2 regions of the Cobetia sp. L2A1 genome follow, and region 2 is predicted to be linked to the other one. Evidence: predicted binding sites of a transcription regulator. Region 2 holds the regulator's gene; the other holds the start of a gene.
What was found. The regulator sigma-54, encoded in region 2, starts transcription at its own class of promoters, with help from an activator protein. The targets are predictions, from matches to a motif close to TGGCACNNNNNTTGCTNT.
Positions count from the first base shown of each region.

Region 1: a site for sigma-54 is predicted at 2,176-2,193, ahead of GQR90_RS13095 (HAD-IIB family hydrolase). Genes of this name have one in related genera too.

Region 1 is NZ_CP047025.1:3,063,102-3,070,108, reverse strand. Features, by position in the region: gene GQR90_RS13105 (TRAP transporter small permease subunit) at 14-649, shown strand; gene GQR90_RS13100 (TRAP transporter large permease) at 649-1,950, shown strand; gene GQR90_RS13095 (HAD-IIB family hydrolase) at 2,308-3,198, shown strand; gene GQR90_RS13090 (glycosyl transferase) at 3,200-4,411, shown strand; gene GQR90_RS13085 (sugar phosphorylase) at 4,545-6,395, opposite strand; gene GQR90_RS13080 (GlsB/YeaQ/YmgE family stress response membrane protein) at 6,539-6,787, opposite strand.
Region 2 is NZ_CP047025.1:795,400-802,406, reverse strand. Features, by position in the region: gene GQR90_RS03450 (KdsC family phosphatase) at 1-526, shown strand, start outside; gene lptC (LPS export ABC transporter periplasmic protein LptC) at 526-1,212, shown strand; gene lptA (lipopolysaccharide transport periplasmic protein LptA) at 1,345-1,929, shown strand; gene lptB (LPS export ABC transporter ATP-binding protein) at 1,933-2,673, shown strand; gene GQR90_RS03430 (RNA polymerase factor sigma-54) at 2,893-4,341, shown strand; gene hpf (ribosome hibernation-promoting factor, HPF/YfiA family) at 4,939-5,247, shown strand; gene ptsN (PTS IIA-like nitrogen regulatory protein PtsN) at 5,257-5,727, shown strand; gene rapZ (RNase adapter RapZ) at 5,840-6,754, shown strand; gene GQR90_RS03410 (HPr family phosphocarrier protein) at 6,741-7,007, shown strand, end outside.

The DNA of each region.
Region 1 (7,007 bases), 1.9 Mb from region 2:
CAAGGAATTCGATATGGCGGAACATGATGTGGCGTCGCCCGGCTTGCCGGAGGCGTCTGATGATCACGACCCGAATCTGGGAACACGTACGCCGCTGGACCGCTGGGTCGGCAAGGGCACGCGTGCGGCAGCGTGGGTGGTATTGCTGGCGATGGCGATCAGCGTGTTTGAGGTGGTGATGCGCTATGGCCTCAATTCGCCGACCTCATGGGTGCATGAGACGGTGATCTTCCTGGTTGCGACCAGCTTCGCGCTGGGCGGCCCGGCGGCGCTGGCCAACAACCGCCATATTCGCGTGCGCGTGCTCTACGACCTGGTCGGCGCACGCTTTCGCTACGCGCTGGACTGCTTCAATGACGTGATGACATTGGTGTTCTGCATGGCGATGAGCTACGCGGCATGGGTGATGTTCTGGCGTGCGTCGCACAGTCCACTGGGGGAGTGGCAGTTGGAGCGTTCTGGCACCTCATGGAATCCGCCGTTTCCGGCGATGACCAAGGGCGTGATCCTGTTCGCGCTGGCAGTGATGACCCTGCAGGCGCTGTGGCATCTGTATCAGACCTTCTTCTCGCCCAAGGCACCGGATGCGAATGGCGGCGCAAAGCGCAATGACGCGAGCCACGGCACGCATGAACAGGAGCAGCGCTGATGGATATTGCAACGGCTACGATGCTGTTGGTCGGCGCGATCTTCGCGTTGCTGGTCACGGGTCTACCGCTGGCTTTTGTCACCGGGCTAGTAGCGCTGGGCTATACGTTTGGCTGGTTCGGCCCGATGGCGCTGCCGCTGGTCACCAGTCGGGTCTATGGCTTCGTCACCGAGTATTCGCTGGTCGCGGTGCCGATGTTCGTGTTGATGGCGTCGCTGCTGGATCGCTCTGGTATCGCGAAGGATCTGTTCAATGCCATGCGGGTGATGGCAGGACGCCTGCCCGGTGGCGTGGCGATCCAGACCATCGTGGTGGCGTTCTTCCTCGCCGCGATGTCCGGCATCATCGGCGGCGAGATCGTGCTGCTGGGGATTCTGGCATTGCCGCAGATGCTCAGGCTCGGGTATGACAAGCACATCGCCATCGGCGTGGTATGTGCCGGGGGCTCGCTGGGCACCATGATGCCGCCCTCCATCGTGTTGATCATCTATGGCCTGATCGCCAACCAATCAATTGCTGATCTGTTCACCGCGGCCATCACGCCGGCCATCGTGCTGATGGCAAGCTATATCCTCTATGTGCTGATCCGCTGCCTGCGCAATCCCGCGCTGGGGCCGGTGATGCCTGAGGAAGAGCGGCGCGCCAGCTTCCAGAGCAAGCGTGAGCTTTTGAAGGCTGTCGGTGTTCCGGCGATCATCGCGGGGCTGGTACTTGGCTCCATCTACGGCGGTGTGGCCTCGGTGACGGAAGCCGCGGCGATGGGCAGCTTCGGCGTGCTGGTGGCGGTGATGCTGCGTGGTGAATTCTCCATCACCCTGATGCAGCGCGCGCTGTCCCAGACCATGAACACCTGCGGCATGATCATCTGGATCGGCATCGGTGCGGCGGCGCTGGTCGGGGTCTACAACCTGATGGGCGGCAACCGCTTCGTGTCGAGCATGATTCTGGGACTCGATATTCCGCCGCTGGCGATCATCATGGTGATGATGGCGATCCTGCTGCTGCTTGGGCTGTTCCTCGACTGGATCGGCATCGCGATGCTGACCCTGCCGATCTTCGTGCCGATCATCATTCAGCTCGGTTACGACCCGGTGTGGTTCGGTGTGCTGTTCGCGGTCAACATGCAGGTGTCCTTCCTGTCGCCACCCTTCGGGCCTGCCGCCTTCTATCTCAAGGGCGTAGCCCCTGAGGGCATCAGCCTGAAGGACATCTTCGTCTCGCTGCTACCGTTCATCGCCATCCAATTGTGTGTACTGGCACTGCTGTTGCTGTGGCCGCAGTTATCATTGTGGCTGGTCTAGGTGGTTTACAGCGCCTTCGGGGCCTACCGCGTAGACCTCGTCTGAATGATGTCGATAGTGTCACCTCACAACGCCTTCGCTCATGCGAAGGCGTTTCTGGTTGCGCTGCAATGTTGCGTAGTGCGAGAGACAAGAGGTTTTGCGCACTATTACGGTGCATAACTCGTATGAGGTTAGCACTACTGAAGATGAAACAGGTGGACTACCGTTACAGGTGCACCAGAGTGGCACATTCCCTGCAATGTTCTCGCTAAGCATGTTTCCTGGAACATGTTTTCGAGAGAACAGATGTCGCATTGAAAGGCAGGGCCGGATGCAGGGCTGAAGGCGCATAGGCGTCTTAAAAGGAGAGTACGCATGTCCGAGGTACAACCCCCATTACTGTTGCTGACGGATCTGGATGGTTCATTGCTGGACCACCATGATTACTCGCCTGGTCCGGCGCGTGCCTGGCTGACCCGATTACGGGCCAGAGGTGACTGGATAGTGCCGAATACCTCAAAGACTGCCGCAGAGCTTGCACCGCTCATGCAGTCACTGGGTCTGGCAGGACAGCCGTGGATCGCCGAGAACGGAGGGGTCGTGGCATTGCCGGCGCATTGGCTGGCAGCGTATCCGCTTGAGCAAGCGAGCGACCCGGACGAGCATGATCTATGCCGTGTTGCCGTCGCGACGCCGCGTAGCACGATTCTGGCGGTACTTGTGTCGCTGGAAGAGGAGTTTTCCTTTGAAGGCTTTGCCAGCATGAGTACTGAGCGCATCTGTGAACTGACGGGGCTCGCGCCGCAAGAGGCAGCGTTGGCGGCATGCCGCGATGCCAGCGAGCCTTTGATATGGCAAGACAGCCCTGCGCGCCTCGACGCTTTCAAGGCGCGACTGGCAGCCAATGATCTTCGTTTGACGCGCGGCGGACGCTTCCATCACGTCACCGGCCAGACTGACAAGGGCGTTGCAGCCCGCTATCTGATTGCCCGCTATCGACTCTGCGAACGGGTTCGTCCATGGACACTGGGCTTTGGTGATGGTGCCAATGACCTACCGCTATTGGCGGCAGTGGATAACGGAGTCTTGATTCCAAGTGAGGGCGACACCTCGCAGCGTGATCGCGAACTGGCAGAGTTCCCCGGACTGAGAGACGAGCGTCGCTGCTACCGAGCGAGTGCTCCAGGGCCTATAGGTTGGGTCGAGGGGCTGTCGCACTGGTTAGCGAATGGATTCACGCATCACGAATACGCCACGAGGAGCTGACATGAGTGATTTCTATCAGAACGGCATTATCACCAACTTCCATAACTTGACTGACCGTCCGGTGGAGGACCTCGAGGCAGACCTGATGCGCTTCTCGCGCAAGCGGCCGATGAGCCTCATTCTGCCATCGCTATATTCCGAGCTCGAAGGACCAGCACTCAAGCATATTGTCGATGAGCTGGCCCGTGTGCCTTATCTTAGCGAGATCGTCATTGGGCTGGATCGCGCTGATCGTGACCAGTTCGAGCACGCAAAGGAATTCTTCTCCCATCTGCCGCAGCATCACCGCATCCTGTGGAATGACGGCCCGCGCCTGCGCGCACTGGATGACGAGCTGACCGAGCATGGTCTGGCACCGATGGAGGCAGGCAAGGGACGCAATGTCTGGTACTGCTCCGGCTATGTACAGGCCTCCGGTATTGCCGAAGCGGTGGCGTTGCACGACTGCGACATCGTTACCTATGATCGCAGCTTGCTGGCGCGACTGATTTACCCGGTTGCACATCCGCAGTTCCACTATGAATTCTGCAAGGGCTATTACTCGCGTATCGCAGGCGGTAAGTTGAATGGGCGAGTGGCACGCTTGATGGTGACGCCACTGATTCGCGCGCTCAAGAAAGTTTACGGACCCTTGCCGTACCTTGATTATCTCGATAGCTATCGTTACCCGCTGTCCGGCGAGTTCTCGATGCGCACTGATGTATTGGCTGACATTCGCATCCCCAGTGATTGGGGGTTGGAAATCGGTGTGCTATCAGAGGTGCATCGTAACTACTCCACCAAGCGCCTGTGTCAGGTCGATATCGCCGATGCGTACGACCACAAGCATCAGCCGTTGTCGGAGGAAGATGCCCTCGGGGGGCTCAATCGCATGAGTCTCGATATCGCCAAGGCGATGTACCGCAAGCTGGCAACATTGGGCGTCGAGATTCACGGCGAAACCTTCCGTACCATCAAGGCAACTTATTACCGTATCGCGCTGGACCTGATTGAAACCTACTACAACGATGCCTTGATGAATGGCCTGACCGTCGATCGCCACAGTGAAGAAGCGGCAGTCGAGCTGTTTGCTGCCAATATCATGGATGCCGGCACTGCTTTCCTCGATAACCCGCGCGACAAGCCATTCATTCCCAGCTGGAATCGCGTGCAAGCCGCGGTGCCGGACCTTCTCGAGCGCATGCACGAAGCCGTTGAGCTGGATAACCAGTAAGCGCTGCTAGCTCATGCGTTACGCACCATGAAAAGAGGCTGCCAATGGCAGCCTCTTTTCTTTTACGGTGTCATCTGACGTGTGAAGTGCGAATGTGCTGCGTGATGGCGACAGCAGTGCTGGCAATGCGTCGTCATACCACCTCAATGGCCGGAGGTCGCACACTCTGCTCCATCAGCCAGGCGGCTTGATACGGGCGACGCGCCATGGCCGGATCGAAGGCCTTGTCGTGGCAAAGATGATCAGTGAGCGGTACGTTCTGCCAGTGCTCTGGTAGCGGTAATACGCGCGGCTGATCCGTCACATTGAGGGCGAACAGCAGACGGCGGCCCTCATGATTGACGCGCTCGAAGACGAAGAAATCTGGCCCGAGATCAAAGACCTGTTGCTGCGCATCAGGATGGAAGCAGGGCTCTTCGCGGCGAAGCTCCATACGGCGCTTCAAGGCATGGAAGACTTCGTGTGTCGCGGTATTGGGACTGGCGAGTAGCGCTTCCAGCTCGTCGCGCTGCCACTTGCGGCGATTGATGGCCCGCAGGTGACCATCGCGCTCAACCCCTTCCTGATGATTCGGGGTGGCGGTCAGCGAGTGTAGGTACAGGCCAGGAATCCCTTGCAGGCTCAACATCAGTGTCTGGCTGGCGATGAAGCGCTCGATCTGCCACGGATCACGTCCACGTCGTGTGCCCTTGAGAGCATCGAAGTAGCTGATGTTGAGCTCATACGGCGTATCAGCGAGGCCGGGGTTGGCACGCATGCTGACGTAGCCACCGAAGTCATGCACTAGCCTCACCAGCGTATCGCGTTCGTGATCCGGTAGTAGGCCTTCAAGTGCGCGGACGCCGATCCCGTCATGGCTGGCGGTGAAGTTGAAGTAGCTGCAGCCAGCGGGCAGCTTCGGCAGGCTGGTCGCCCAGGTGGTCAGGGCGCTGGCATCACCCGAGGTGAGCGTGTGAAGCGTCAGTGGCGGCAGCGTGAACTGGTAGATGAGGTGAGCTTCATCGGCCTGAGCCTTGCCGTCGATCGCCTTGAGGTTCTTCTCCGAGAGACGATCCAGGCCAAAGTACGACATGTTTTCGGCGTGCGGAACGTTGGTCTCGGTGATCAACAGGCTACCGGGGGCGAGATGATCGACGATGGCGCGCAGCAGGCGCACCACCGCATGCGTTTCTTCGAGATGAATACAGGAGGTGCCGAGGCGTTTCCAGAGGAAGGCGACGGCATCGAGGCGAATCATGCGTGCCCCCTGTTCGAGGTAATAGAGCAGAATGCCAATGAACTCGAGCAGTACATCCGGATTGCCGAAGTTGAGGTCTATCTGATCATCCGAGAAGGTCGCCCATAGATGGCGCAGGCCACGACGAGTATGCACCGGTGTGAGCAGAGCAGAGGGGCGCGGGCGCACGACGGCAGATACGTCGGTCTCGGGGTCCATCTCGATGAAGTAGTCGCGGCCTGGTTGTACACCCGCGAGATAATCGGCAAACCACAGCGACTCACGAGAGCAATGATTGATGACCAGATCGGCCATCAGGTCACGCTGTTCACTCAGGCGGCGGATGTCCTGCCAATCTCCCAGTGCTGGATTGACCTCGCGGTAGTGCACCACGCTGAAGCCGTCATCGCTGCTCCACGGGAAGAAGGGCAATACGTGGACACCGGAGAGGCATTCGCCTAGTTGACTGGTGAGGAAGTCATTGAGGGTAGCCAGTGGTGCTTCATCGGGTCGCTGCAGGCTATCACCGTAGGTGATCAGCCACTGGTCGCGTTCGCTCCAGAGCGCTTCTCCTGCCGCGACACGCGGGGCTAGCCGAGTGCGATGGAAGTCGAGCAGAGTCTCCATTCGTCGGAGCACTTCATCCTGGCGCTCAGGGTAGAGCTGTGCGAGCAACTGTTGTGCGTGCTTGAGAAAGGCGTCGTGTGACAAGGGCTGGCAGAGCGAATGAAGCGCGGATGAGTGAGCAGGAGGTGGCGTATCGGGCATGAACAATCCTCGAAGGCATCAGGGCATGTCACTTGACCATGCAAGACAACGGCCAGACTGCGTATGCCGACTGGCCGTTGTCTTGTCATCGGGCGTTTACAGAGCAAATACGGCCACAGTCAGCGCCGTTAGCCTAATGTCCGCTACTTGCGAATAACCCGATACAGAATCAGCAGAATGACTGCGCCTACCACGGCGATGATGAAACTGGCCAGGTTGAATCCAGTCACCTGTCCAAAGCCCATCATTGTGCCCACCCAGCCACCGATGACAGCACCCAGAATACCGATGATGCTGGTGACGATGATGCCGCCGGGGTCTTTGCCGGGCATGATGACCTTGGCGATAATGCCGGCGATCAGTCCAAAGATGATCCAGGCAATGATTCCCATGTCGCGTCTCCTTGCGTCATTCGTAAGTATCGTAAGTGTGAAGGTCATTCACATTGTGGGCGGCTGTCTTTGTGAGACTTTGCCGCCTGTCTTCAGGCTCAGGGTGAAGCGCGCGAATTTCAAGTTCACTCCCCAAGGCTAGCTTAGAAGTGATCTCACTGACATAGGCTCCCGTGCAAGCGCCTTAGCGGTTACAATAGTGGTCATTCCATGTTCTCTC
Region 2 (7,007 bases):
CATCGATCGTGCGCGTCACGTACGCTTGTTGGCATTGGATGTGGATGGGGTGCTGACTGACAATCATCTGCACTATGACGCCAATGGCGTGGAAACCAAGAGCTTTCACGTCCAGGATGGCCATGGTCTCAAACTGATTCTGCGCAGTGGTATCCTTGTCGCGCTGATTACCGGACGCACGTCACCAATGGTAGAGCGACGCGCCAAGGAACTCGGCATTCATGATGTCATCCAGGGGCGCGAGGACAAGCTGGTCGCACTCACTCAGCTGTGCCGTGATAACGATATCGAGCTCGATCAGGTCGCCTACTGTGGTGACGACCTGCCAGATCGCGAAGCCATCCGTCGCGTCGGGCTTGGCATCAGTGTGCCCAATGCCATGCCCTATGTATTGAGCGAAGCCAACTGGGTGACGACTCGCCAGGGCGGCGACGGCGCCGTGCGCGAGATCTGTGATCTACTGCTCAAGGCGCAGGGACACTGGGCGTCAGTACTGGATACCTATCTACAGGGGTCGCGCGCCTGATGTTACGTCTGCCCCGTCCTTCTCCGCGCTTGTGGTTGCTGCTGCTATTGCTGCTGGTCGGGGGCGTACTCGCCCTGATCGAGCAGCGCAACAGCCTTGAATCCGCCGTAGACACACAGGCCAACAGTGATGAGCCGGACTACTATCTCGACGGGGCTGACATGACACGCTTCGATGCGCGGGGTGTGCCTTTTCAGGCCATGACCTCCCCGCGCATCGAACATACGCCCGAGGATGACGTTACCTACGCCGAGGCACCCAAGATTCGCACCAACGATAGCGAAGACCGGCGTTGGTATGCCACTGGCAAGCGCGGCATTCTCAGCGCCGGTGGAGACACCTTCACGCTAGAGGGTGACGCCACATTGCGCCAGCCTTCCGATGCCTGGACATTGAATACGGACGTACTGAACTACAGCCGCGAACAGAACCGCGCCTGGAGCGACGTCCCCGTCATCATTACCCAGAATGGTCAGCAGATCGAAAGCAACAGCTTCAGTGCGGACTTATCCAAGGACTCCGCTGTGCTGGACGGTCGTGTCCGCGGTACGCTCCAGCCTGGTAAGGGCAAGAGCGCAGCCAGCAAGGAAGCAGAGCAAATCGACGACGATAGCGATGCTGCCTCAACCGATAGCGAAGAGCGCATCAACAGCACCTTCGAAGCTGCACCTTCAGCCAGTCAGTAGTCACTATCTCCTGGCACATGATTGGCGTAACGAGTTGCTGACGTACGCTGCCAGCCTGATAACCCCCATTCCCTGCTTCCCGACAGCATGTCCGATCGAGAAGACATACCCAGTTCTGCCAAGGAGCATCCCATGACTTCAACGACTCTCAAGCCCTTGTCGGCCTGGCGCCACACCCTCAACACCAGTGCCATGGCCCTATGCCTGGCGCTTGGCATGTCCATGGCTGCACCAACAGCACTGGCGCTCGACAGTGATGCCAATCAGCGTATCGACATCGCCGCCGATTCCCTGTCGCTGGATGACAAGGCGGGTACTGCTGTCTATACCGGCAGTGTCGAAATGCGACAAGGCAGCATGAAACTGGATGCCAGTCGTGTTGACATCAGCCGTGCCAAGAGTGGCGAGATATCTCTGGTCAAGGCAACAGGCAAGCGAGCCTATATGGAACAACAACCCAACCCGAACGAAAAGCTGGTCAAGGGGTGGGCGGATACCATTCTCTATCACGCGCTGGAGCGTCGGGTGGAGCTGGTAGGCAATGCGCGCCTCGAAAAAGATGCTGACACCTTCGAAGGCGGTTACGTGGAGTATTTCCTCGACAAGCGTCAGGTCAATGCCAATAACAGCAGTGATACCACGCAGAAGACCGACGGCAGTTCTCGTGTGCACATGACGCTGACGCCGCGCGGCACCAATGCCAGCAAGGAAAACTAAGTCATGACTGCCGCTCCTCTCCGTACACTCAGCGCACGCCACCTTGCCAAGGCCTACAAGGGCCGCAAGGTGGTCAAGGATATCTCGCTGGAGATTCGTCAGGGCGATATCGTGGGTCTGTTGGGGCCCAATGGGGCCGGCAAGACGACCTCGTTCTACATGATCGTCGGCCTGGTGCGCGCCGATGCGGGCAGCGTCACCATTGATGACAATGACCTTTCCGACTCCGCCATGCATTTGCGCGCACGCGCCGGCATCGGCTATCTCCCGCAGGAAGCCTCGATCTTCCGCAAGCTGTCCGTCGCCGACAACATCATGGCGATTCTAGAGACACGCAAGGATCTCGATCGCAACGGGCGCAAGGCACGCCTTGAAGAACTGCTGAACGATTTCAGCATTTCTCACATTCGCGCCAGTAGCGGCATGAGCTTGTCTGGCGGCGAACGCCGTCGCGTCGAAATCGCAAGGGCACTGGCCACGGAACCGGATTTCGTGCTGCTGGATGAACCCTTTGCCGGCGTTGATCCCATCTCGGTAGGCGAGATAAAGAGCATCGTACGCCAGCTACGTGATCGCGGCATTGGTGTACTGATCACGGATCATAACGTCCGTGAGACGCTCGATATCTGCGATACCGCCTATATCGTTGGCGACGGCCAGATCATTGCGCATGGCAATGCTGAAACCATTCTGGCCAATCAGCAGGTGCGTGACGTGTATCTGGGGCATGAGTTCAAGCTGTAGTCCATTGGCAAACCCCTCTGGCGAGCGCACCTTCGCGCACGCAGTGCATGCTCAGGGCTGATATATCATCATGAACATCAGCCTTGAGCATGACGTCCATACCACCTTCGTTGAAACATGGCATGCAAGTTGCTTGAATAATTTCTTTCGCCCCTTGTCAGTGCCCCGACCCACGGTATAGCGTAGAAGCACGTTCCTTTGCCGTGAATCGATAGCCCCATGAAACCCACCCTGCAACTCCGCCTTGGCACTTCACTGACCATGACGCCACAACTGCAGCAGGCCATTCAGCTGCTACAGTTGTCGACGCTCGACCTGCGTCAGGAAATCCAACAGGCGCTCGAGTCCAATCCCATGCTGGAACTCGACGAGGACTATGAGGCGCTGGAAGTCGTCGAGATTCAGGATGCGAGCGAAATCTCTTCAGCTGAAACAAGTAGTGATATCCCGGAAGAATATCCTCTCGATAGCGACTGGTCGGACCTCTATCAGGATCATGCTGGCAGCCTGACAAACTCGGGAAGCAGTAGCGGCAGTGATGACGGCCAGGATTTCGAGCGCAACACGAGTGTAGAAAGCCTGCAAGATCATCTACGCTGGCAGTTGGCAATGACCGACCTCGACGACCGTGAACGGCAGATGGCGGAAAGCCTGATAGATGCCGTGGACGGCGCAGGCTACTTGAGCCTGTCGCTTGATGAGCTCGTCGATGGTCTACGTGGACAAGGGCTGTCTGGCCTCAAAGCATCGGAGCTTGAGCAGGTCCTGCTCCGCCTGCAGCAGTTCGATCCGACCGGCGTCTTTGCGCGTGATCTACGCGAATGCTTGCTGCTACAACTGGCCTTGCTGCCCGATGACCTGACACTGCTTGCTCAAGCTCGCCGCCTGGTACGCCAGTTTCTCGAAGCACTAGGGAACGATGATCGCAAGCTACTCAAGCGCCGCCTGGGGCTGGATGATGACGAGCTGGATCACGTCATCCGGCTGATACGAGCACTGGACCCACGGCCAGCTTCTGCCTGGGGGGAGCCCGCCAGTGACTACGTGATACCCGACTTGCTGGTACGCCATACCCGGCGCGGCTGGCAAGTGGAGCTCAATCCCGAGGCACTCCCGAAGCTGCGTATACAGCCAGACTATGCAGCGCTCATCAAACGGGCAGACAAGTCAGTAGACAACACCTTTCTCAAGGATAATCTTCAGGAAGCGCGCTGGCTGATGAAAAGTCTCTCGTCACGCAATGACACGCTGCTCAAGGTCGGGCGTGAGATCATGACGCGGCAGATCGACTTTCTTGAGCAAGGCGAGGAAGGCATGAAGCCGTTGATCCTCGCCAATATTGCCGAGGTAGTCGAGATGCACGAATCCACCATCTCTCGCGTCACGACGCAAAAGTACATTCATACACCACGCGGCGTCTTCGAACTCAAGTTCTTCTTCTCGAGCCAGGTCGGTGGTAACGGCAATGGTGATGCGCATTCCAGCACGGCCATTCGTGCGCGCATCCGCAAATTGATTGCAGACGAACCAGCGCGAAAACCGCTGTCGGATTCACGGCTGGTCGATCTACTCGCCAGCGATGGCATTGAAGTCGCGCGCCGCACCGTCGCCAAATATCGCGAAGCCATGGGCATTCCGTCTTCCAGTGAGCGCAAGCGACTCGCTTGATTACATGACAGAGAGGCCGCCCTTCGACTACGGCCTCTCTGTCATGGCCTCCCCTATCGTCAATATCCGCATGATGGCCAGCCGACGTGCGTGAAAGTCGTCGGCTTTCTACCAAGATATTTTCGCTAGAATCCGGCGTGCGCTTCCAATCGCCTGTTTTTCAAATCACTTTTATTAGTATTGTCGATCATTCGTGTAACTCTTCTCACGTCCGATCGTGCTCTTGTCACACTCGAAGCGCACTTGTTGTCAGTTTCAGAAGACCGCCAATATCGACGTATATGCTGTGATTGGCGACTAACAGGCGGCTTCTTGCTGCGCTTCTAACGCAAACCAACGCACTCCTCTTTGATGGAATGTTCCGTTATCCCTCAGTGAGTTGAAGACAAGCCTTACACCACGATGCAGCGCAGCGTTGATCTTTGCTCAAAGCTTGGGCATTGTCAGGGTAGGCGCTCGGCGCACCTGACGCGGCCCAATTTTGTTACTGGCAGTGGCGGATGCGCAAACCATGTAGCAGAGCGTCTTATCAGGGTTTGCTCGCAGTCAAAAAGGGTTACAATTGAAAGGTAACCCGTTGGATAAAGGAGCGTGTCCATGCAAGTGAATATCACCGGGCATCATGTGGAACTTACCGATCCTCTCCGCGATTACATCAACGAGAAGCTCGCTCGCCTCGAACGGCATTACGACAATATCACCAATGTTCAGGTGACTCTGTCGATCGAGAAGGAGCGCCAGCAGGCAGCCTGTACGCTGCATGCTGCAGGCGCAGACCTCCATGCCCTGGCAGAAGACCCCAACATGTACGCTGCCATAGACGCGCTCGCCGACAAGCTGGATCGCCAGCTGGTCAAACACAAGGAAAAGTCCCAGGCTCGCTCTCAGGGCACCGGGACACGTTGACCTTCTGCCATGACACTTGATCAGATCCTTCCCCCCGAGCGCACGCTTTACGGCGTCCCCGGGGGGAGCAAAAAGCGGGTACTGGAATTTTTCAGCACCTTCATTGCCCAGAACATTCCCAGCCTGGATAGCCAGGAAGTCTTCTCGCGCCTGATTGGCCGTGAACGACTGGGGTCGACCGGTATCGGCCACGGCGTGGCTGTTCCACATGCACGTAGTCCGCACTGCAAGACGCCCATCGCAGCATTTCTGAAGCTTGGTGACCCCATCGACTTCGATGCCATCGATGGAGAGCCCATCGACTTGCTGTTTGTACTGTTGGTACCCGAAGAGGCAGATGACACTCATCTCACCTTGCTCGGGCAGGTGGCTGAATTGCTGAACTCACCCACCAACCGATCAGCATTACGTCAGGCCGATAGCCAGCATGCGCTCTACGATGTACTGACATCAGCAATCGCCGATCTTCCGACGCGTTGATCATCGAGCCCGGACATCGTCCGGGTTTTTGCACTGACAGCCACTATTCAGGCTGCCCTCTCAGGCGCCATTCGCACTCACTCTACGCTGACCTCGCCTTTGGAGAGCACTCATGAAGATCGTGATCATTAGTGGCCGCTCTGGCTCCGGTAAATCGATCGCCCTTCAGGCCTTGGAAGACATTGGCTACTACGCCATTGATAACCTTCCCGGCATGCTGCTGGCACCGCTTGTCGAACAGCTAGAGAAAGATAGTCCTACCCGACGTCGCATCGCAGTGTCTATCGATGCACGCAATCTTCCTGATGCCCTGACACGCTTCCCGGAACTGCTTGATGAAGTACGTCAGAGCGGCATGGACGTGCAGGTCGTCTATATCACGACCGATTCCCGCGTATTACTGGAGCGCTACTCCGCGACTCGCCGCCGTCATCCGCTCACGCGCGACAATGACCGCACTCTGGCGGAAGCCATCGAGATCGAGCAGCAGACGCTGGCGCCCATCCGCGAGAAGTCTGATCTGATCATCGACTCAACCAATTTGAGTGTGCATGACTTGCGCTCACGCATCACTGAGCAGGTAGCCCAGCATAGCTCGCGCCATCTGACACTTACGTTCGAGTCTTTTGGCTTCAAGCATGGCGTCCCGACAGATGCCGACATGGTGTTCGACGCACGCTGCCTGCCCAACCCTTATTGGGATATCGCACTGCGCGCCGATACCGGCCGTGACACAAGCGTTGTGAAGTTTCTCGAAGACTATCCCGTCGTACAGGCCATGCACGATGACATCGCTGGCTGGCTGGAGCGCTGGCTACCAGAGTATCAGGCCAGCAATCGCAGCTACCTGACCGTCTCTGTCGGTTGCACTGGCGGCCAGCATCGCAGCGTCTATCTGTGCGAGAAGCTTGCTGCCCACTTTGCTGCACTACTGCCGGAAGTCCGCTTACGCCATCGCGAGCTGGGGATTCATACTGCTCTCAATGGGGCAGATGATGCGCGAGGAGATTGCGATGCACAGTCGTGAACTCATCCTGACCAACAAACGCGGCCTGCATGCACGGGCCGCAACCAAGCTGGTTAACTGCTGTGCTCCCTTCACGGCAACAGTCATGGTCAGTCACGGTGAACGCCGCGCCAATGCGACCAATGTCATGGCATTGCTGATGCTGGCAGCCCCTTGCGGCACACCACTGACAATCGACGTTGAAGGCGAACATGCTGATGAGGCCATGCTTGCCATCACAGCACTATTCGATGCTCGCTTCGAGGAAGACGAA